3 regions of the Photobacterium sp. GB-50 genome follow, and region 3 is predicted to be linked to each of the others. Evidence: predicted binding sites of a transcription regulator. Region 3 holds the regulator's gene; each other region holds the start of a gene.
The links. The regulator PurR, encoded in region 3, represses purine synthesis genes. The targets are predictions, from matches to a motif close to TNANGNAAACGTTTNCNTNA.
Positions count from the first base shown of each region.

Region 1: guaB (IMP dehydrogenase) is a predicted target of PurR. The motif match lies at 2,327-2,346, and genes of this name have one in related genera.
Region 2: purL (phosphoribosylformylglycinamidine synthase) is a predicted target of PurR. The motif match lies at 1,971-1,990, and genes of this name have one in related genera.

Region 1 is NZ_PYNX01000001.1:595,237-603,253, forward strand. Features, by position in the region: gene guaA (glutamine-hydrolyzing GMP synthase) at 1-687, opposite strand, end outside; gene guaB (IMP dehydrogenase) at 799-2,262, opposite strand; gene xseA (exodeoxyribonuclease VII large subunit) at 2,536-3,885, shown strand; gene C9J41_RS02690 (zinc ribbon domain-containing protein) at 3,943-4,188, opposite strand; gene C9J41_RS02695 (metal-dependent hydrolase) at 4,598-5,473, opposite strand; gene C9J41_RS02700 (META domain-containing protein) at 5,552-5,959, opposite strand; gene C9J41_RS02705 (OmpA family protein) at 6,156-7,172, opposite strand; gene C9J41_RS02710 (winged helix-turn-helix domain-containing protein) at 7,862-8,017, shown strand, end outside.
Region 2 is NZ_PYNX01000001.1:580,649-588,665, reverse strand. Features, by position in the region: gene tadA (tRNA adenosine(34) deaminase TadA) at 1-148, shown strand, start outside; gene mltF (membrane-bound lytic murein transglycosylase MltF) at 229-1,719, opposite strand; gene purL (phosphoribosylformylglycinamidine synthase) at 2,166-6,083, shown strand; gene C9J41_RS02635 (hypothetical protein) at 6,262-6,666, shown strand; gene glnB (nitrogen regulatory protein P-II) at 6,767-7,105, shown strand; gene C9J41_RS02625 (YitT family protein) at 7,164-7,778, opposite strand.
Region 3 is NZ_PYNX01000017.1:10,155-18,171, reverse strand. Features, by position in the region: gene C9J41_RS16965 (MotA/TolQ/ExbB proton channel family protein) at 1-530, shown strand, start outside; gene C9J41_RS16960 (biopolymer transporter ExbD) at 527-952, shown strand; gene C9J41_RS16955 (hemin ABC transporter substrate-binding protein) at 945-1,814, shown strand; gene C9J41_RS16950 (iron ABC transporter permease) at 1,863-2,900, shown strand; gene C9J41_RS16945 (heme ABC transporter ATP-binding protein) at 2,897-3,736, shown strand; gene purR (HTH-type transcriptional repressor PurR) at 4,142-5,146, shown strand; cyclic di-GMP riboswitch class I at 5,345-5,435, shown strand; gene C9J41_RS16935 (TfoX/Sxy family DNA transformation protein) at 5,570-6,160, shown strand; gene C9J41_RS16930 (carboxymuconolactone decarboxylase family protein) at 6,619-7,233, shown strand; gene C9J41_RS16925 (FAD-dependent oxidoreductase) at 7,226-8,017, shown strand, end outside.

The DNA of each region.
Region 1 (8,017 bases), on a different contig from region 3:
TTCATCGTCACCCACTTGCTCTTTAATACGAGCAATAGCATCTTCAATGATATTTGCTGATGTCCATAGCTTTTCACAGCCACAGATATTCATTACGAAGTTCTCAATTAACTTCATACCTTGACGTGTATGCGTCACTTCAGGGTGAAACTGAACACCGTAAAAACGCTTCTCTTCATTCGCCATTGCTGCAAATGGGCACGTTTCTGTTTCTGCAATTTTGATAAAATCTGACGGGATTTCTACCACTTTATCGCCATGGCTCATCCACACATCCATTAATGGTGTGCCGTCTTTGGCTGTTGCGTCTTGAATACCTTCAAGGAAATGTGTTGGTTCAACAATTTTAACTTGTGCGTAACCAAATTCACGCTCAGATGAACCTGCAACTTTACCGCCTAACTGCTCAGCCATGGTTTGCATGCCGTAGCACACACCAAATACAGGTACACCTGCTTCAAATACATATTGTGGTGCACGTGGAGAACCGGCTTCCGTTACACTTTCAGGACCACCAGAAAGAATAATACCGTTTGGCGCAAATTCACGGATATCGGCTTCATCAACATCCCAGCTCCAAAGTTCACAGTACACACCAATTTCGCGAATACGACGGGCGATTAGCTGTGTATATTGAGAGCCAAAGTCCAAAATAAGGATACGTTGTTCATGAATATTTGTGGTCATGGTCATTAGTGAATGTTCTCGAATAATTTTATATATTGGGAGCAAAGGCTCTGCTCCCGATGTTATTTCTTACTGACGTAATAGTTAAACCCAAAGATGAGTGGGTAACAATTAACCCATACGGTAATTAGGTGCTTCTTTAGTAATAGTCACATCATGAACGTGTGACTCTTTCATGCCAGCCCCTGAAATACGTACAAATTCAGCTTTAGTACGAAGCTCTTCAATCGTTGCTGAGCCCGTTAGGCCCATGCTTGAGCGTAAGCCACCCATTTGTTGGTGAACGATTTCTTTTAGGTAACCTTTATAAGCAACACGGCCTTCAATACCTTCTGGTACCAATTTGTCAGCCGCATTATCAGTTTGGAAATAACGGTCAGAAGAACCTTTTGACATTGCGCCTAGTGAACCCATGCCACGGTATGATTTGTATGAACGACCTTGGTATAGTTCAACTTCACCCGGTGCTTCTTCAGTACCAGCAAACATAGAACCTACCATTACACATGATGCACCAGCGGCAATCGCTTTACACATATCACCAGAGTAACGAATACCGCCATCAGCAATAACAGGAATACCGTATTGATCAGCAACAGATGCCGCTTCTGAAATTGCGGTAATTTGTGGAACACCAACACCTGTAACAATACGAGTTGTACAGATTGAACCAGGGCCGATACCAACTTTTACTGCACTCACACCTGCTTCAATAAGAGCACGCGCACCTTCAGCCGTAGCGACATTACCGCCAACAATTGGAAGATTAGGGAATGCCGCACGCGTTTCACGAATACGTTGTAGAACGCCTTCAGAGTGACCGTGTGAAGAATCGATAAGCAGTACGTCTACGCCAGCTTCAACCAAAGCAGCTACACGCTCTTCATTACCAGCACCAGCACCAACCGCAGCACCTACACGTAAGCGGCCGCGCTCGTCTTTACAAGCATTAGGTTTACGTTCTGCTTTTTGGAAGTCTTTTGCAGTAATCATGCCTTTAAGGCGGAATTCATCATCAACAAGTAACACCTTTTCAACACGGTGTTGTTGCATGATAGCTTCAACTTCTTCACGAGATGCGCCTTCTTTAGCCGATGCTAAATCTGCTTTAGATGTCATCACTTCTTCAACTGTCTTTGAAAGATCAGTAACAAATCGAACATCACGACCTGTAATAATACCAACTAACTCATTGCTATCTGTTACTACAGGGTAACCAGCAAAACCGTTCTGCTCTGTTAATCGCTTAACATCAGCAATCGTTGCGGTAGGTTTAACAGTCACAGGTTCAGAAACAACACCTGCTTCGAACTTTTTCACCATGCGAACTTGATCCGCCTGCTGTTCGATAGACATATTTTTGTGAATGAAACCGATACCACCTTCTTGAGCAAGACCGATAGCTAAGCGACCTTCAGTCACAGTATCCATTGACGCTGACACCATTGGGATATTAAGAGAAATATCTTTTGTCAGTTGAGTGCGCAGATCGGCAGTGTTAGGTAGAACGGTTGAATGGGCAGGAACCAGCAAAACATCATCGAAGGTTAAAGCTTCTTGTTTAATTCGTAACATTGCAATATCTCACACCGAATAGGGGTTTAAAGAAGGATAAAATATTGCGGTCGAATTATACGTATGAAGCAAACGTTTGGCTAGATTTTTTTTAATTTTTTTTCTTGACACATTTTAATTGATAAGTAATATATTTCGGTTAACTATCCGGTGATGCGGTCAAGGAAATACGGCCAAGATCTGTCCATTGATCTGCCTGTATACTTTATGTCTTATTCGGTTTTATTTTGACCGCCTGCCTACTACTTCATTCGATAGCAGGTACCATTCCTAGTGACCACTTTTTCCCCTCAAAGCCAAACGAATAGTCGTATTTACACGGTTTCTAGCTTAAATGCACAAGTACGTCTCGTACTTGAAAATGAAATGGGTGTAGTGTGGCTTATTGGTGAGTTATCTAATTTTTCGATGCCCGTTTCTGGTCATTGGTATTTCACCCTGAAAGATTCACGTGCCCAAGTTAAATGTGCCATGTTTAAAGGCAGTAATCGACATGTGACCTTTAAACCTGCCAATGGTAATCAAGTATTAGTTAAGGCGCGTTTGTCATTATATGAACCACGTGGTGATTATCAGCTGATCATTGAAAGTATGCAGCCAGAAGGCGATGGTCGCTTACAACAGCAATTTGAACAATTAAAAATGTCGTTAGCAGCGGAAGGTTTATTTGCGCAATCACTCAAAAAAACGCTGCCAGAACAACCTAAACGAGTAGGTATTATTACCTCAAAAACAGGCGCGGCTCTGCACGACATTTTACACGTTTTGCAACGTCGCGATCCGAGTTTACCCATTGTGATTTATCCAACCATGGTACAAGGCGAAGGCTCTGCAATTTCTATTGCACAAGCGATTGGTCGAGCCAATGCTAGACAGGAATGTGATGTATTAATTGTCGGTCGAGGTGGCGGTTCACTGGAAGATCTTTGGGCATTTAATGAAGAAATTGTCGCGCGAACCATTGCCGCTAGCCAGATCCCCATTGTCAGTGCGGTTGGCCATGAGGTCGACGTCACTATCGCTGATTTTGTTGCCGATGTCCGTGCACCAACACCTTCTGCTGCCTCTGAGTTGATCAGTCGCGATATGACTCACCAAACACAATTACTCGATCGTAAAAAACAACAATTGCGCCATGCCGTCAGGTCGTATTTATCACACTCTTTGCGCCAAGCAACTCAACTACAACACCGTTTAGAGCGTCAGCATCCACAGCTTCGTTTAAATCAGCAGCAGCAACATCTTGATGAAATTAGTCAACGCTTAGTTCAAGCAATGCAGAAAAAATTACAAAAGCATCAACAACATATCGATAGTAATAACTATAAAATATCACTTTACTCCCCCGCTACGTTAGTAAGCAATGCACAACGAAATTTAGAGCGGAGTGAACGAAGACTCTATGATGCTTTAGACCGTAAGCTGCTAAATGCAAAACATAAATTAGCGGTGGCGGCAGAAAAACTAGAAACAGTAAGCCCACTAGCAACTTTGGCCCGTGGTTATTCTATTACTCGAAATGAGCAAGGTGATCTAATCAGAAATACATCACAAGTTCAGCAGGGGGATAAACTTATCACCACAGTAACGGATGGTGATATCCATTCCTGTGTTATCAAATAACCATAGTATCTGTTAACAAAAATGGCGCTATTTAGCGCCATTTTTTATACATTCTATTTAGCGTGTCTCAGCACGCATTTCAAATTGTACCTTAACCCGAGATTTAGACTTTAACTCATTGCAATGATTACAAAAATAACTTGCAGAACCACACGCTTGTAATCTTTCTAACTGCTCATTGCAATCAGGACAAAATACATGTTTCTCAACTTGTTGTTGGCAAAAATCGCAAAAATAGCCGTGATCTTTCCAACTTAATAAGCTGCTACATTGCGGACAAATATTTTCAACGTTATCAGCCATGCTCTTCGACCTCTGTACAAAATTTACATCTTCGAATGATTATTAAGTGCGGTAATCAGAAATACAATTATCTTGCGCGTAGAACTTCATCTTCATCACAAAGAATTATCATAAATAAGTTTTTTCCATTATTCGACAATCATAAAACAATCAATTTAGATCAACACGATGATCAACATGCTTAGTGGTGATCTTCTTTTAAAACAAACCTGATCAGCTAACAGGTATCAAAAGAACATTTATCAATACACATCCCGAAAGCATAAGTTACATATTCTGTATTTGGATTTTAAACAGGATATAAATCCAATAAACAATATTAAAACACAATGATCATGAATTATATAAATTAGGATCTTTATCTTTATAAGCATAACTCAGAGAATAAAATCTAAATAAACGTTTAATATTACGCTTTCACACTCTTGGTATACATCACAATCTCTTGATCTGAATTCACTTTAAAATTAACGGTAACTGATTGATATTCAGATAAAGATAAAATATGAGTTCCACCACAAGGGATCTCAATAACGCCCTCAGAGCCTAAATTACATTGCCAATAACGCGAATCTGTCAGATGATCACCTTCTCGCCTCATTACCACAGCAGTTTTTAATGCTACCCAATCACTGAGTTGCAGATTAATACGCTCAGCTACAACATTAAGTTCTGCTAGTAGATCTGCGCTGTTTAGCCCACGCTTACGTAATGTTTTACCTAAACGATACGTGTCAGTACTGAGATCGGGCGTCACTTCACTTTTTTCTTGGGCATAGCTATGAAAATCATAGAAACCAAGCTCATCTCTACGAGTCGGCTCTTTTCGCCAGAAGTCATTATGAAGAACTTTATTTAACGCTAAAGAAGATAAATGCCCCGCACTATGTCCACGACTCAAACTTTGCTGATATTCCCTATCAACAGACAATGTCACTGTATTGCCAATATCAAAGTCTATTGTTCCTGTAATAATATGAACAACAACAAACACCCATCCTTCCGTATCCCGTTTAACCGGAATGTCTTGGGCAATAAAAAGATTGTTTGTTGCTAGCTCAATAGCACCAACGACACAATTGTTAACCTGATACTGTTTATCAGCATGAATAATCATCCCTTGATCAGCAGGATGATCAGGCCAAATATGGCTAACAGGATGAAAAGGGGTCGACTGGGTAACAACATAATTTTCGTCACCTGAATGACTTATCATTAGTACAGTACTATCAAGCAACCATTGTTGTTGAGTAAATACGACTTGCGTTGGCGCGATAACAGGCATCTTCTATCCTTAGTTCTACTTATAAAAAAGCCCAGCACAATGGCTGGGCTCTACATAAAATTAAATCACATAAGACAATCAACTTGCATTAGTTTTTTCAAATACCAAAAACTTATCGCCAGCATCAACAATGAGGCTATTGTTAATCACTTCAATACTTGTCGCACTGCGTAACACATTTAGCATATTATTTTCTTGTTTAACTAACTCAGGTAAACACATTTTGCGCGTGACAAATGGAAGCGAAAAATCACCGACTGGCTCAACCTTACCTTTAAAAACATTACAACCGGTAAAACCTGTTACCTTCATGTTTGATTCAATATTTAATGATGGTCGATGCTTTGTAATACCGGGGAGCTCAACTCCACCTTTTAGTTTCCAATCACCAACCATTTGTGCTGATTTTTCAAATTGCTGGTTGGAAAAGCACCCAGTTAATGAAATGGTCATTAATGCTAATAAACATAACGTTGTTTTTTTCATTATTAGTCCTTACAACATATCTTAATTCATTCTAATTAAATCGCTTACGCTTGACGTACACAGTCCTCCGCATTAAACGCGACGAATTAAAAGTGATTTAATGAGAATGTGATTAAAAAAATAATGCCGGTGAAAATATCACCGGCATTAATTTATCTTAGTAATAAAATACTAGATAGATGTGGATCAGTCTTAATTACTTAAGGATGATCTGTACTGAACGCTGAACGTAGTTAGTATTAGTCGCAGAGTCAGTTTTAAGTGGGTTGTTGTAACCTACAGAAGAAACAGTTAGACGAGATGCGTCGATACCGTTAGCTTCTAGGTATTTAGCAACGTTTGCTGCACGCTCTGCAGAAACTTTTTCGTTAACTGCAGCAGAACCAACTTTGTCTGCACGACCAATGATTTGAGCGTTAACTTCTGGGTTAGCTTGCATAGTTGCAATAACTTCACCTAGGTTGTAACGGCCGTAGTCATTTAGCTTAGTTTGACCATTTTGGTATGGTAGAACGTAAGAAGAACGAGTTGGTACTTGAGACTCAACAGCTACTTCTTTAACTACTTCAACGTTGTTAGTAACAACCATTGGAGTTGCTGGTTGACCGAACTTGTAAGTCATACCCCAGTACGCTTGAGTTAGATCAGCGTGACCGTGTGAAGTACGTAGGTCTTGGTAGTAATCAGCACCGATTTGAGTAGATAGTGCATGAGTGATTTGGTAAGACAGACCTAAACCAACTGTTGGTGAGAAGCTGTCAGACTTCATGTGTAGCGCGTTGTTTGCAAAGTTCTTGTTATCAGCGTAGATGTATGTAGCACCTAACTTACCGAACGCAGATAGTTTTTGAGTTAGAGGTAGGTTACCTTTCACACCCAAAGTACCTAGGTGCATGTCAGCATTACCTAGATCATGCATGTAATCGTAGCTACCGTAGATACCGAAGTATTGGTTGAAGTCGTAACCAGCATCTAGTTTAACACTTGGTGCTTCACCGTTTGCAGAACCAGGGAACTTAGAAATATCGCTGTTAGATACGTAACCCATACCTAGTGCGCCACCAACCCAGAAACCAGATTGATCGTAAGAAGGAGCAGTTTGTGCAGGCGCTGTAGCTGTAGTGCTAGTAGTTGCATCAGCTGCCGTAGCAGATGTAGCAACACCTAGAGATAAAGCTGCTAGTACAGATAGAGATAGAGATTTCAATTTCATGTTTAACTCCATTGAGTAATGCTTAAACTTTTTAAGTCTGCTTTATGTAGTGCGTACTATTTTTTTAATGTGTATCGCAAAGCAGTTATTGTCAGGAACGGGGTGTATTTTGTGACGAATACGATGTTATGGCAAGTAATAAAAAATGATGTTCACAATTATTTTGTGTTTTTCACCACAAAAAAAATCGGACTTCTGAAAAATAGTTTTTTCAGAAAAAAAAGGAGATAAAGGAAAATACAAAACAATTCATCTAGAAAAAACAGTTCTAAAAAAAGATAAAAAAACCATGTAAAAAAACATAAAGCAATAAAAAACAAATAATTAAATAGTTCTTTTTTATGATTCCAGCCATCTAAAAACATTACTTTATATAGGTGTATTGAATTATCAAAAAACGTTCAAAGATTAATTTATCTGCACAATGTGGTATCTGCTACTTTTATTATCTCTTCCATAAATAAATTTTTTTGTTAGCATCAATGCTGACAAAAAAGATACTGGATTATTTTTTGTTTTTCTTTCATCCAATACATGTTACTTAAGTCTTCAATTTAGACAGAGTAACTGCTAAAAATTGCGTAGTTTATCCCGCTGCGCCAAGATACATTTAGCACTATAAATAATAACAATGATAAATACGTTAAAAGGCGACTATGGTCTTTTGTAGATAGTGAATAGGTAAATCAATGATTATATATAAGCAGGGTAAAGATAGCTTTGAACCCCAAAAAAGCGCTTATTCTACACCTGATACTACAACCAAACTCAGTGCTAGTGAGACAAAAATACTACAATACTTAATTGATAATAATGGTGAGATTATTAGCCGCGATAAATTACTG
Region 2 (8,017 bases), on a different contig from region 3:
CGTCAATCATCATGTAGAGCAAACATCAGGCGTATTAGTCGAGGAATGTCGTGCTCAGCTACAAGCTTTTTTTAAACGTCGACGAGCAGAGAAAAAAGCGGCAAAGCTATTAGCTAAACAACAGATGGCGAATGATCAGTCGCTTTAACCTATCGCCTAACAACGGAAAAGAAAAAGCTCAGGGATAACCTGAGCTTTTTTGTTTTTAAATTTTATATTGTGGGCGATTTATTTTGAGGTCGAGACCGAAATCGCAGCTGAGGTTGCTGTCGCCTGAGAAGGGCTAGTTAGGGTGTTTCTTGCCGCTGATGAAGTTTGTATTAGTTTATTCGGTAATGTGATGGTCTGTAATCCATTAATAATCGTGACATCATCACCATCATAATTGTCGCTATGCGTCTGCTCAAAACCAATAATACTTTGGTAATAACGGCGGATCCCTTCAACATAGTTAACCGCTTCTGTACCGCGCGCATACCCATAGCGAGTTTGCGTGTAATACTTTCGCTGTTGTAATAGTGGCAAACGTTGCTTTACATCAGCCCATGTATTGGGATTACCATGTTGTGCTTTCGTTAGACGACGAGCATCCATCATATGACCGAATCCAATATTGTATGAGGCAAGAGCAAACCAAACTTTCTCGTGCTCATCAATACTGTCAGGCACACGGGCAACCATTTTTCTCAAATACTCGGTACCTCCACGAATACTTTGCTCTGGATTGAGGCGATCAGTAACACCAACAGATTTCGCAGTTGGATTGGTCAGCATCATCATGCCACGAACGCCTGTTGGAGAAACCGCTTGTGGATCCCAATGCGACTCTTGATAAGCAAGAGCGGCAATTAAACGCCAATCAAACTCGTTAGCATACTTCTTAAATAGCCCTTGCCACTTAGGCAATTTATTATCGAGTGCGCGTAAAAATGCACGAGTGTCAACGTAATCAAATTGTTCGACATGGCCGAAGTATTTCTCTTCTAGCTGTGCTAATTCACCGCTTTGTTTTATATGACCAAAAAATTCAATTAAGAGGGCATATAAGCTGTCATTGTTACTGTCTTTGACAAACCAGCTAATAGGTTCATCTTCAGTTAGTTCAAGTGCGATTGCTAATTCAGGATGAGTTCGTTGTAGTAGGGCAACATCAACAGAGTCGGCAACGGTATAATCTAACTCGCCATTAGCGACTTTACGTAATAGGTCATCGATATCGGTTTCTTTGATCGATTGCCATGTTAGGTTGGGATATTTTTTCTTGAGCTCTTCTAATTTACGTTCATGACTAGAGCTAGCTACAACAGCTAACGAACGGTCAGTATTGGCTAATTCTTCAATATCGCGAGGGCGGCGTTTCCCTTTCTTATAAACAACCACTTGGCTGGCATAATAATAAGCAGGAGCAGGGTGAAAACCTTGCAAACGTTGAGGCGTTACCGTTAATCCTGCTGCAACAATATCAATATCGTCATTTTTTAAAGCAGGGAATAAGCCTGAGAGGGTAAACATGGTTTGCATTTCCAGCTTTACGCCTAGCTCTTTAGCAAAACGTTGAGCTAATTCATAATCTAGGCCTGTTGGTCCATCAGCCCCTATATAATAAGACAGCTGATTATTTAACGTACCTACACGTAATACACCGCTTTCACGAATGCGCTCTAAAGGATCAAGCGGTTTTTCTTGCCATTGGCAACCACTTAATAATAAAGCAAGCATTAATGATATGAGTACACGGTATATATTGGTAAGAGATTGAAGGTATATCAACAAAGCTAACCTAACTTAAAAATGAGCTGTCATTTATATCAAAGTGAACGGTAGTGGAAAAGCTGAACCCTGTCGTTGGATGTGTTAATTCACGGATTGAAACAAAAAAATAGTCTCCTTTTGTTTTATCGGTTAGTTTTTGCTCAAAAAATCGGGCTAATGTCAAAATTACTGATAAATTCAGGATGTTTGAAAAAAAAACACGCAAACGGTTGCGTCAGGTGTTACGTCACAAAAAAAAATCGCTTATACTGCGCGGGTGCGAAATCGATTATTCATCTATTTAGTCAATAATCAGGGATAAATCAGAGGTGACATTGACGTAATTACCCCATTTTTTTGGGAGTTAGGCCAATATTACTTTTCTTTAACCGCTAATCGAGAGACGTTTGCACATGGAAATTTTGCGTGGTTCACCCGCACTGTCTGAGTTTCGCGTTAATAAGCTACTTGAGCGTTGCCGCGAATTCGATCTGCCTGTGTCAGGTATTTATGCTGAGTTTATGCACTTTGCTGATGTATCTGCTGCCCTTACTGCTGATGAGCATAGCAAACTAGCGAGTCTTTTAACTTACGGTCCAACGATTGCAGAGCACGAGCCTTGTGGCACCTTGCTACTTGTTACCCCTCGTCCGGGGACAATTTCTCCTTGGTCATCAAAATCGACCGATATTGCCCGTAATTGTGGCTTAAAATCAATTAAGCGTCTTGAACGTGGTACCGCATATTACATTGAATCAACTTGCGAGCTATCAGCATCACAATTAGCGCAAGTCAAAGCGTTAATCCACGATCGCATGATGGAAGTGATTGTTGGCGATTTTGAAGCCGCGGCTGCTTTATTCAAACAAGCAGAGCCAGCACCGGTGAAAAGCGTTGATATCCTTGCTGGTGGTCGCCAGGCATTAGAGCAAGCTAACTTGACCTTAGGACTTGCCTTAGCTGAAGATGAAATTGACTACTTAGTTGAGAACTTCACCAAACTAGGTCGAAATCCAAATGACATTGAGTTGATGATGTTTGCTCAGGCGAACTCAGAGCACTGTCGACATAAAATCTTTAATGCAGATTGGACAATTGATGGTGTTGATCAAGACAAGTCATTGTTCAAGATGATCAAAAATACCTATGAGCAAAACCATGAGCACGTATTGTCGGCGTATAAAGACAATGCTGCAGTAATGGAAGGCTCAAAAGTAGGGCGTTTCTTCCCCGATCCAGAATCTCGTCAATATAACTACCACCATGAAGATACTCATATCTTAATGAAGGTAGAAACGCATAACCACCCAACCGCTATTTCCCCATGGCCGGGCGCATCAACAGGTTCGGGCGGTGAAATTCGTGATGAAGGTGCAACGGGTATTGGCGGTAAACCTAAAGCAGGTTTAGTGGGCTTTACTGTCTCTAACCTTAAAGTTCCGGGGTTTGAACAACCTTGGGAAACTGATTTTGGTAAACCAGACCGCATTGTTACAGCGCTTGATATTATGCTTGAAGGCCCACTTGGCGGCGCGGCATTTAATAATGAATTTGGACGTCCAAACCTATTGGGTTACTTCCGTACTTACGAAGAAAAAGTGACGTCGCATGCCGGTGAAGAAGTACGTGGTTACCATAAGCCAATTATGATCGCGGGTGGTATGGGTAATATCCGTGCTGATCACGTACAGAAAAAAGAAATTCCAGTTGGCGCGAAGTTAATTGTTCTTGGCGGCCCTGCAATGAATATCGGTCTTGGCGGTGGTGCTGCTTCATCAATGGCATCCGGTCAATCGGCAGAAGATCTGGATTTTGCTTCTGTACAACGTGAAAACCCAGAAATGGAACGTCGCTGTCAGGAAGTGATTGATCGCTGTTGGCAGCTGGGTGACGCTAACCCAATTGCCTTTATTCACGATGTGGGCGCGGGTGGTATTTCAAACGCTTTACCTGAGTTGGTTGATGATGGCGAGCGTGGTGGTAAATTCCAACTTCGTGATGTTCCTAACGATGAACCAGGTATGAGCCCGCTAGAGATTTGGTGTAACGAATCTCAAGAGCGTTATGTTATGGCCGTTGCACCAGAACATATGGCGGTTTTCGATGCGATTTGTCAGCGTGAACGTGCGCCGTATGCCGTTGTGGGTGAAGCGACAGAAGAGCGTCATTTAACCTTAGAAGATAGCCATTTCGACGATACGCCAATTGATATGCCAATGGATATTCTATTGGGCAAAGCGCCGAAAATGCACCGTGATGTAAAATCACAAAAAGTAGAAGGCCAAGCGATTGACCGCAGTGGTATTGACTTAGTTGAAGCGACGCAGCGTATTCTCCGTCTGCCAGCTGTGGCTGAAAAAACCTTCCTTATTACAATTGGCGATCGCACAGTTACCGGCTTGGTTGCACGCGATCAAATGGTAGGTCCATGGCAAGTACCTGTTGCTAACTGTGCAGTTACTGCTGCTAGTTACGATACCTACCATGGTGAAGCGATGTCTATGGGTGAGCGTACACCTGTTGCATTACTCGATTTTGGCGCATCTGCACGCTTAGCTGTCGGTGAAGCGGTTACTAATATTGCGTGTAGCGATATTGGTGATATGAAGCGTATCAATCTTTCGGCTAACTGGATGTCACCAGCAGGTCACCCTGGCGAAGATGCTGGCTTATATGAAGCCGTGAAAGCGGTCGGTGAGGAGTTATGTCCAGCACTTGGTTTGACGATTCCTGTTGGTAAAGACTCAATGTCAATGAAAACCAAGTGGCAACAAGACGGTGAAGAGAAAGAAGTGACGTCTCCATTGTCGCTGATTATCACTGCATTTGGTCGTGTTGAAGATGTGCGTAAAACCGTGACACCTCAGCTGCGTACAGATAAAGGTGATACAAGCCTGTTATTAGTCGATTTAGGTTGTGGTAAAAACCGCCTAGGTGCAACAGCACTGGCGCAGGTTTACAAGCAATTGGGTGATAAGCCAGCTGATGTAGATAGTCCTGAATTACTGAAAGGCTTCTTCTATGCAATGCAATCGTTAGTACGTGATGAAAAACTACTCGCTTACCACGACCGTGGTGATGGTGGCTTATACGTCACGCTAGCGGAAATGGCATTTGCAGGCCACACGGGTATTGAAGTTGATATTAATACTGGCGGTGAAGATGCAGTTGATGATGTATTAGCCTCGCTATTTAACGAAGAGTTAGGTGCCGTTATTCAAGTACGTACTGATGATCTTGATTTTGTTCAGTCGGTACTTGCAGCAAACGGTCTTGAAGCATGCAGCCATATTTTAGGTACTGTGGTTGAAGAAGATGTTGTTCGTATTTGGAATGGCAATGACTTAGTGCTAGAGCAAAACCGTACCGAACTTCGTGCCGTATGGGCTGAAACTACTTACCAAATGCAAGCGATGCGTGATAACCCAGCTGGCGCATTGCAAGAATTTGAAGCCAAGAAAGATACCCAAGATCCGGGTTTAAATGTGAAGCTGACGTTTGATATTAATGATGATGTAGCGGCTCCATTTATTGCCCCTGCGATTAATCTTGGCGCTAAACCGCAAATGGCGATTTTACGTGAGCAAGGGGTTAACTCTCACGTTGAAATGGCGGCAGCCTTTGATCGTGCAGGCTTTGATGCGAAAGATGTTCATATGAGTGACATTTTAGCGGGTAACGTGAAACTTGATGGTTTCAACGGCTTAGTTGCTTGTGGTGGTTTCTCTTACGGTGATGTATTAGGTGCGGGTGAAGGTTGGGCGAAGTCAGTATTGTTTAACAATATTGCGCGTGATCAATTTGAAGCTTTCTTTAACCGTAATGATACGTTGGCATTAGGTGTTTGTAACGGTTGTCAGATGATGTCTAACCTTCGTGACTTAATTCCAGGTGCTGATTTATGGCCGCGTTTTGTACGCAATGAATCTGAGCGTTTTGAAGCTCGTTTTAGCTTGGTTGAAGTACAACAAAGCCCATCATTATTCTTTAACGAAATGGCAGGCTCTCACATGCCAATTGCGGTATCTCATGGTGAAGGTCGTGTTGAAGTGCGTAATGCTGATCATCTTGCTGCATTAGAGCAAGCCGATATTGTTGCACTACGATATATTGATAACTACGGTAAGCTAACAGAACAGTACCCTGCGAACCCTAATGGTTCACCAAACGGTATTACCAGTGTGACGACAACAGATGGCCGTGTAACCATCATGATGCCGCACCCTGAGCGTGTGTTTAGAACCGTTGCAAACTCATGGCACCCAGATGACTGGAGTGAAAATAGCCCATGGATGCGTATGTTTAGAAATGCGCGTGTTAATTTAGGTTAATAAAGAACAGCGTTGAAGAATCAAAAAACCGCCAGAAATGGCGGTTTTTTATTCTTCTTGTATAAAAATCACTTTTTCAACCCTTTAATTGATAATAATCACATTAAAAATTGAAAATAGACGGTTATAATTGGGGAATAAGATGTAATGGAATTTTTATTGCGATAAAGGATTATATATGGGAGAAGGTATTCCCAGAGTTTTACGTTTATGTATTGCATCCCAAATACTGGCAGTGCTGGTTGCGCTGAGCATTTTTCGTCAATTCGACCGATTTGACCAATTTTTTACTACCTCTCAAATAGTTATAGTGCCAAATATTATCGTTTTACTGGTCTTATTTTCTGGCGTGTTGGCAATTATTGGTTTACTAAAAGGTCAAAAATGGGGATTTCTTCCTCTGTATTTCTACATACCTGCTGCAACGATGTTTCTTAATATCAGTATTATTCCGATACTCCCCGAACTTGTCCCTAGTATTTATCGCAATCAGGTGATCTTAGGGCTAAATAGTGTAGTTTTAGTGTATTCAGTTTTTTTATTATTGCGTAGGATGGATCGAAACTTACTGCATGAAGTTTAAATAAATTTAAATTTGTCTGTAGGATCTGCGATAATGAGAGCAATTAAATCAATTGCTTGTAAGTAAAAATATTACTTCTGCTCAGTAAAGGATGATGAGAATGAAAAAAATTGAAGCGATAATTAAGCCATTTAAGCTTGATGATGTTCGTGAGGCATTAGCGGAAGTAGGTATTACTGGCATGACGGTGTCTGAAGTGAAAGGATTTGGACGTCAGAAAGGCCATACCGAATTATACCGTGGCGCAGAATACATGGTCGATTTTTTACCTAAAGTGAAAATTGAAATTGTTGTCACTGATGAAGTAGCAGAGCAATGCATTGATACGATTGTTGAAACGGCACAAACAGGTAAGATTGGTGATGGTAAAATCTTCATGTTTGATATTGAACGTGTAGTGCGTATTCGTACCGGAGAAGAAGACGAAGACGCGATTTAAGTTGTATAAGAATACAAAAAAGGGGCATTACATTGACTGTAATGCTCCTTTTTTATTGCTAATTCACATCAGGGACCACAGGGTTATATCGGCCTGGTTTGTAGTTCATTGCAAGGACAATATTTAGGGTAATTGCACCAAGAATTGAAAGCAATAAAGTGGTTGGGGTAACAAAGAAAAAGGATGCAACCAAGATACAGATATCTATCGACATTTGGATTTTTCCTGCTGAAATACCAAATTTATCTTGAAGGAATAAAACCAGAACATTAAATCCACCAAGACTGGTGTGATGACGGAATAATATCAGCATACCAAGCCCCATCAATAAGCCACCAATCACTGCGCAGTAAATTGGATTAAGCCAACTGATAGCTAATACATGGTGAAGGTTATCCACCATAATAGAGACCAATGCACCAGATAAGACGCTGCTAATAGCAAAAGATTTGCCCATTCTAAACCATGCCATTAAATAAAACGGACAGTTCATTAAAAAATACAGCTTACCAAAAGAGATATCGACAAAATGGGTGAGTAGTAACGCGAGTCCTGTCGTGCCTCCCGTTAATAACTGGCTTTGCTGTAGAAAAAATATGCCCTGAGCAACAATAAATGTCCCCGTTAAAATAGCGATCATATTTTCATGAACAGGATGTTTAATACGACTCAATGGAACAACTCCTTGTAAATAATAAAGCCATAGTAAGAGGGAATAAGAATTTATAAAAGTTTACGTGTGAAAAGCACTTTTTAGCGTTGTAATTTATTTTTTACACTGTTGTAAATAATTTTATTGTTAAAATACTTGCCATCTATATTTGATTTAAAATCGAGCCATGAATCGTATATCAAGATGAAAATTATTCATGCTCTATTGAAAATAAACCGAGTTAATCATTAAGAAAAAGA
Region 3 (8,017 bases):
ACGAACACGCACTAGATAATTTAACCGAGGAGCTAAAACAGCAACGCCCTTTGCTTTATAAAGGAATTGCGATGTTAATTGCGCATCGCCATTTCACTAAACCATTACGTGAAGATGCTGCCGCTATTTGGTTAATACAAAAACGCACTGAATTACGTTCAGGTTTACGCTTATTAAGTCTGATTGGTGTTATTAGTCCGTTACTTGGTTTACTCGGTACAGTGCTTGGCTTAATTGATATGTTTACCGGTATTTCCCATTCAACAGGCTCTGTGACTCCCAGCGATCTTGCTGACGGTCTTGGTCTTGCTATGCGAACAACAGCTGCTGGTTTGATCATCGCACTTCCTGCCATTACTGGTGCACAACTACTTGGGCTATGGGCTGATAATGTTACGGCTAAACTAGAACACAGTTTAAACCGTTGTAATCTTTGGCTTGAAGGAATGAATGTTGACGCTGAAAACGGGAAAACATCAGCCTGTGATACCTGCGAACAAAACCCTGCCGTTAATGGGACTGCATCATGATCAAAGCCAACAGTAGCGTTTTCCAAACTGAGGAAATGAATCCAGACCTGACTCCATTACTGGATATTATTTTTATTGTCATGGTGTTTTTACTGTTAACAGCCACAGTGAAAATTAAAGCCCTCGATGTCGATTTACCACAAACAGCAACCAAAACATTACAGACAACCCAAGCCGATCCTATTGCTATTAATTTAGTATCAGAAGCACCTTATTGGGCACTGCAAGGTAAAAAAATCAATCAATGGGATGACTTCAAAACAGCCTTGTTACAAGAAGTGAAAACTAACCCAACGAAACCTGTTGTGATTGGTGCAGATAAAGCAGCCTCTGTTGAACAAATGCTCAAATTACTCGCCTTCTTGCAAGAAAATAATATCAAAGCGACTCAGCTACTTATGGAAGAATCAAACAATGCATAAACTCTCTCTATTAAAAACCTCTTTATTGACGCTGGTGTTAGGACTTAGTAGCTACGCGCAAGCAAGTACGGACTCAGCAACTGAGAAAAATAAAATCATCAGTGCTGGTGCTTCAGTTACTCAAATCATTAACGCCTTAGATGCTACTGATCAAGTCGTCGCCGTTGATCTAACAAGTAAAGGATTAGTGGATAAATCAACTCCTAAAGTGGGTTATCACCGCCAGCTTTCAGCTGAGAACTTAATGTCTTTATCCCCGACTCACCTTGTTGGTTCTAATGAAATGGGGCCACAAAGTACACTTAACCTACTTGAGCAATCAGGTGTTGAAGTTGATATTGTTAACTCAGGGGAAACCGTCAAAGATTTGCTTACACGTATTGATCAGATTGCTAAACTCACTGATCATCAAGATCGTGCTGAAAAGCTAAAACAAAAGCTTAATGTTCAGCTAGATAAAATTAATACTGCAACTGCCAATATTAAGACTCCTAAAAAAGTCTTGTTCTTAATGATCCATGATGGTCGCCCAATTAACATTGCAGGAAGTAATACTACTGCAGATAGCATCATTACACTTGCTGGTGCTAAAAACCCTGCTGCAACATCAATCAGTAACTACAAGCCTATATCTGGTGAAGCAATTGTTACCATGCAACCAGATATTATTTTGTTGAGCACACGTACAGCTAGCAAGATCAAAAACATGCAAGATCTAATTGCCCAAATGCCATTAATTGCCGCAACACCGGCTGCAACAAATAATGCATTACTCACAATAAAAAGTACTGCGCTCATTGGTGGTTTAGGACTCGAGAGTGTTAATGAAGCTTTAAAGCTTAATCAGGCTATTTATCCTTAAATTACGCCTCTATCTTCCCTATTTATTCGTGCGTAAGGTTGTTGTTACATGTATGCAAAACGCTTCTCAGCCCATCATATTTATATAATAAGTATCGCCTTACTTATTTTTACAGGGCTTTCTTCTATTGTTATAGGTCCTATGGCGATCAGTTATAAACAAAGTTTGTTAGCACTATTACCCGGTGATCATGAACTTGCTAAACATGTCAGCCTAGTGATCCATCAAATTCGTTTACCACGTACGCTTCTCTGTTTTGCTATCGGTGCAATTTTAGCTGTATGTGGCGCTGTACTACAGGGACTGTTTCGCAACCCGCTTGCAGATCCTGGGATCATCGGAATCACGGGCGGTGCAGGCTTAGGTGCTGCATTGGCCATTGTCTTATTTGCCCCTCTCACCGCATCATTCCCTCAGCTTTTAAACTTCGCTATTGTGCCTATTTTTGCCTTTATTGGCGGCGCAATCAGCACCGTTTTAGTTTATCGCTTAGGCACAGATAAAAACGGCACATCGGTGATGATCATGCTACTCGCTGGTGTCGCGATAACCGCAATTTCAGGCGCAGGGCTTGGGTTACTCAATTATGTTGCCGACGATCAAGCCTTACGTGATTTATCATTGTGGTCAATGGGTTCACTGGCTGGTGCAACATGGACAGGCATTATTCTCGCCTATTGCACATTCGGGTTACTCTTTACCTATTTTTATCGTCATACCAGTAATTTAAACGCGTTGTTATTAGGCGAAGCTGAAGCTCGACATATGGGGGTTAACACCCAAAAACTAAAACGTAATTTAATTATTACATGTGCTGCGGGAGTGGGTATGACTGTTGCCGTTTGTGGCCCGATTGGCTTTATTGGCTTGGTTATTCCTCATGTGGGGAGAATGCTAACAGGTCCAAATCATAAAACCTTATTGCCAATTTCGGCTTTACTTGGCGGATTAATCCTCTTGGTTGCCGATATGATTGCTCGAAGCGCATTCTCGCCTCAAGAACTGCCGGTTGGGATCATCACCGCCATGTTAGGCGCGCCTTTCTTTATCTATTTATTAGTTAATCAAAAGAGTCAGATGTCATGACGTTAAATCATTCAGCAAAGGTCGATTTTACAGCAAGTAGCGACAAAGTCTGTGTTATTCAGGCTCGCGACTTATCATTACAATTCGGTGATAAAGTCCTGCTAAATCATCTTGATATTGATATTCACGCAGGAGAAGTCACCGCATTACTTGGGCCAAACGGTGCAGGTAAAAGTACCCTGTTAAAAGTATTATGTGGTGAGATTACGCCAAAATCAGGCACGGTTTCTTTCTTTGATCAACCGCTTAATAATTGGGCTCGGGAAGAATTGGCATGTCACTTAGGTGTCCTTCCACAACATAGCGCATTATCGTTTGCCTTTACCGCGAAAGAAGTTGTCGAGCTAGGCGCAATTCCATTGCAGCTCACTTCGCCTGAACTGAAAGATGCAACAGCATCAAGCATGCAATACGTTGATATTAACAATTTAGCTAAACGTCTCTACCCCACCTTATCGGGGGGTGAAAAACAGCGTGTACACCTTGCCCGGGTTTTAACACAACTCAGTAAAGCCGGTGATAAATGTATCTTGATGTTAGATGAACCCACCTCAGCACTCGATCTCGCCCACCAGCACCACACCTTACAAATTGCCCAAAATATGGCTATACAAGGCGCCGCTGTAATTGTGGTATTGCACGATTTAAACCTTGCAGCCCAATACACTGATCGGATGATTTTCCTTAATGAAGGAGAAATAAAAGCCGACGGCACGCCAACACAAGTTCTTACTCCTGAAGTAATAGATACCTTATATGGTTGGCCTGTCAGTGTTCATACTCATCCAAGTGGTGATTTTCCTTATCTTTTATCAGCCAATCATTCTGTTTTTTAACGTTTTATCTATTAATGACTAGATATACACAATAAATTGAAGCTATTAGCATGACAAACATCGAGTTTTTACGGTTAATGATCAATTAATTCAATCAAGTTGAATAGAAAGATTGCACAACGCAAAACACACAGTAAAATGTGATCGCAAGCGATTACATGTGTAATTAGTGTAAAAATAGTTTCTATCTTCTAATGCCGCATTTTACTGCGGCTTTAGTTGTTTATGATCCATGATAATTGCAACACCCTATAATTCGGTATCAAATTGAATAATTAAGTAGCTAATAACTAAAGGATCTTCATCTCTGCGAGTGAACTCGTAAGCCATAGACTACGTAATTAATCAATTTGGTATCAAAAACCTTTGTCAGATCCTAATCTGACCATGATAAGAAGAATAAATATGGCAACCATTAAAGACGTTGCACGTATGGCAGGTGTATCAACTACTACAGTGTCGCACGTGATTAATAAAACACGCTTTGTTGCAGAAGCAACGCAACAAAAAGTTTTGGCTGCAGTAGATGAACTTAACTACGCCCCAAGTGCAGTAGCGCGAAGCTTAAAATGTAATACAACACGTACTATCGGCATGTTAGTCACTAAATCGACTAACCCATTTTTTGCCGAAGTTGTGCATGGTGTTGAAGAATATTGTTATGGTGCAGGCTACACACTGATCTTATGTAACACCGAAGGTAACTTAGAAAAACAACGTGATTACTTGCGTATGCTTTCTGAAAAGCGTGTTGATGGCCTATTGGTTATGTGCAGCGATCTGGATCAAATGCTGCTCGATTTACTTGAGCGTAAAAATGATCTTCCTATGGTTATCATGGACTGGGGCCCAGAAAGCCCACATACTGATAATATTCTAGATAACGCTGAAAACGGCGGTTATATTGCGACTAAGCACCTTATTGAAAATGGTCATAAGAAAATTGGCTGTTTATCTGGACAAGTTGATAAGTCTACTTGTCAAGAGCGCCTAAAGGGCTTCCGTAAAGCGATGAAAGAAGCAGATCTCACTGTTAATGCTAATTGGCTACTTGACGGTGACTTTGAGTGTGAGTCAGCCGTTGAAGCTGCTCATAAGTTTATCGCAATGGAAGATCGCCCTACTGCTATCTTCTGCTTTAACGACATTATGGCTATGGCTCTGATCAGTACCTTTGAACAGGCAGGTCTGCGTGTTCCTGGTGATATCTCAATCATTGGCTACGATAACATTGACCTTGCGCCCTACTTTGCGCCACCGCTAACAACTATCCACCAGCCTAAACGTCGTTTAGGTAAAAAGGCCATCGAAATCTTGCTAGAGCGTGTGAAAGACAAGAATCATGAGCGTCAAACCTTTGAAATGACGCCTAAACTTGTTGAGAGAAAATCGGTTAAAGATCTCAACTAATAAAATTTATCTTTCTATGTTAAGGAAAAGCCGATAAGTTAACCTTGTTGGCTTTTTTTTTACTTATAAAAAACAATCATGAGTATTTATAATTATAAAGCTTATTAAAATAAGCTAAGAACAAATACCTGAACCAATATCACATTTTTGAGAGCTTAGATTTAATATTAAAAGTATTATTTAATATAACTTTATATAGTCACGAACTGGCAAATTAATTGAAAGATTAAGACGCAAAACCACCGGCCTAAAAATTATGTTAATAATTCAAGGTAGCGGGGTTACCGAAGGATTATTATTGAACCGACAATATTATGACACAAACTTAACAATATATTGACAGTATCAATGTGTAGATTAATTAATCTATTTCCTCGCTCTTAATGTTTAGGTGACACTCATATTTTTTCACCGAGTAGAAGCATGGATAAACCAATATTAAAAGATTCATTAAAATTATTTGACCATTTTGGTTCAATAAAATCACGGTCGATGTTTGGCGGTTTTGGCATTTTTTCTGGTGATACAATGTTTGCATTAGTTGTGAACGATAAACTTCACTTACGTGCAAATGCTGAAACTGAAAAGGAATTCAAACAAGCTGGCTTGGAACCCTATGTTTATAAAAAACGTGGCTTCCCTGTTGTAACCAAGCACTATGCAATACCCGACCAATGGTGGGATGAACCCACAAAGATTGTAGCTCAAGGTAGGTATTCACTGGATGCAGCAGAAAAAGACAAGCAAGAAAAGGAGAGTTGCGTACCTGACCGAATTAAAGATTTACCTAATCTACGATTATCAAATGAAAGAATGCTTAAAAAAGCAGGCATAAACACTATTGAACAACTTCTAGCAGTGGGCTCTCTTGGCGCATATAAAGCACTTCAAGAATCACAAACAAGTCCATTGAGTATTGAATTGCTTTGGGCATTGGAAGGCGCAATTAGCGGTCAACATTGGTCAGTTATTCCTGAGCAACGTCGAAATGAACTATTATCTGCCTTATCTTAAAAATATAAGTTGTCTTAAATATAAAATACTTAGGAATAAAAGAGCCCCCATTCTTTTATTTCTAAGTATACCTTTCAAAAATAATTTCCGTATTATCCTTATCTTCCTTTATAAAATTCAATATTTATTTGGTTTAATTGCATAATAACAAACTTTTGCCATTAAATTAATTCCCTCCGTTTTGCACTCCTTGATTTATATAAATGATAATTATCTTTATTTATATTCCATGCCTAATTATTTGCTAATACGACCAATAACCCATCTTCTCACTAATAAATAACGTGGCGCTTTAAACTGTCTTATCTCCTGCTGATTTTTTCACCAACCAATTGAAGAAAAAGAAATATTTATCATTAAATGAAATACAATGTCTGTTGTTAAGGTCTACATGTTTACTACTGCTACTGACTAAGATCGTATAAGCCCTATGTTTAGGGTGTTTTTTAAGGAATAACATGCGCATTTCGATCAAAAAAATTGACTCTTTATGGGTAAAGCCTTTGCTATGGCTTCAAGCTCGCCACTATGGTCAAGTATTAAACCCTGCAAAGCTATGGGGACGTAAACCTGTTTTATTTTGGTTAGTCGCAGTTTTTTTTGGTTTTCTCGACCGTAAGAAGTCACCGATTCAAGATGTCATGCGATCTTTGGTCTGTGTGCGTGTTTCACAATTAAACGATTGTGCCTTTTGTGTTGATGCCAATGGTATGAAGCTCGCCGAACGTTGTGATTCAGAAGATAAAATTAAAGCACTCGCCAACTGGCAACACTCTACGCTGTTTACAGATCAAGAACGCGCTGTGTTGGCCTACACTGAAGCGATGACAATAACAGGCAAACGAGTGACAGATGAAATGCTTGTCGCGCTACAAGAATGGTATAGCAGTGATGATATTATTGAACTCACTGCTTTAGTTAGCTTTCAGAACTTGTCGGCGAAATTTAACACTGCGCTCGATGTGCCAGCACAAGGCTTTTGTTCTCTTCCTATTACGCCTAACGATATTGCTCAAGATAACGTGCAAGCATCAGATAAAAACATAACGAAAAAGGATCAGGCAAATGAATAAGAAAAAAACGCTATTACTGCTGGTCATTGTCAGCCTTATTGCGTTATGGCTACATTTTGATCTAGGCCAATACCTTACCCTTGAGTTCATCAAACAAGAACAATTAGCCCTACAAGCAAAGATTGAAAGTCAACTTTTCACTGCTTACTTGTTTTTCTTTGTACTCTATATTGCCGTGACAGCCCTTTCCTTACCCGGCGCTGCCATTTTAACGTTGCTCGGAGCGGCATTATTTGGTTTTTGGCCTAGCCTTATTATTATTTCTTTTGCCAGCACAATAGGTGCAACATTGGCTTTTCTATCAAGCCGCTATATTTTGCAAGACTGGATACAACAGCGGTTTGGACAACGCCTCGCGACCATTAATCAAGGGATTGAAAACGAAGGCGCATTTTATCTATTAACGCTGCGTTTAATCCCTGTAGTGCCGTTTTTTCTGATCAACTTACTAATGGGTTTAACCCCGATTAAAACTCGTACCTTCTTCTTTGTCAGTCAGCTTGGGATGCTGGCTGGAACTGCTATTTATGTGAATGCTGGTACTCAACTGAGTAACATTAATAGTTTGAGCGAAATCATCTCATTTCCTGTATTGATATCTCTTGTATTACTCGGGATCTTCCCACTGCTCGCAAAAACAATTATTTATTACATCAAAAGCCAAAAGGTTTATAGCGGTTGGCAAAAACCTACAGTATTTGATCAAAACCTAGTGGTAATTGGTGCTGGTGCTGGCGGTTTAGTCAGCTCCTATATCGCGGCAGCCGTAAAAGCGGAAGTCACA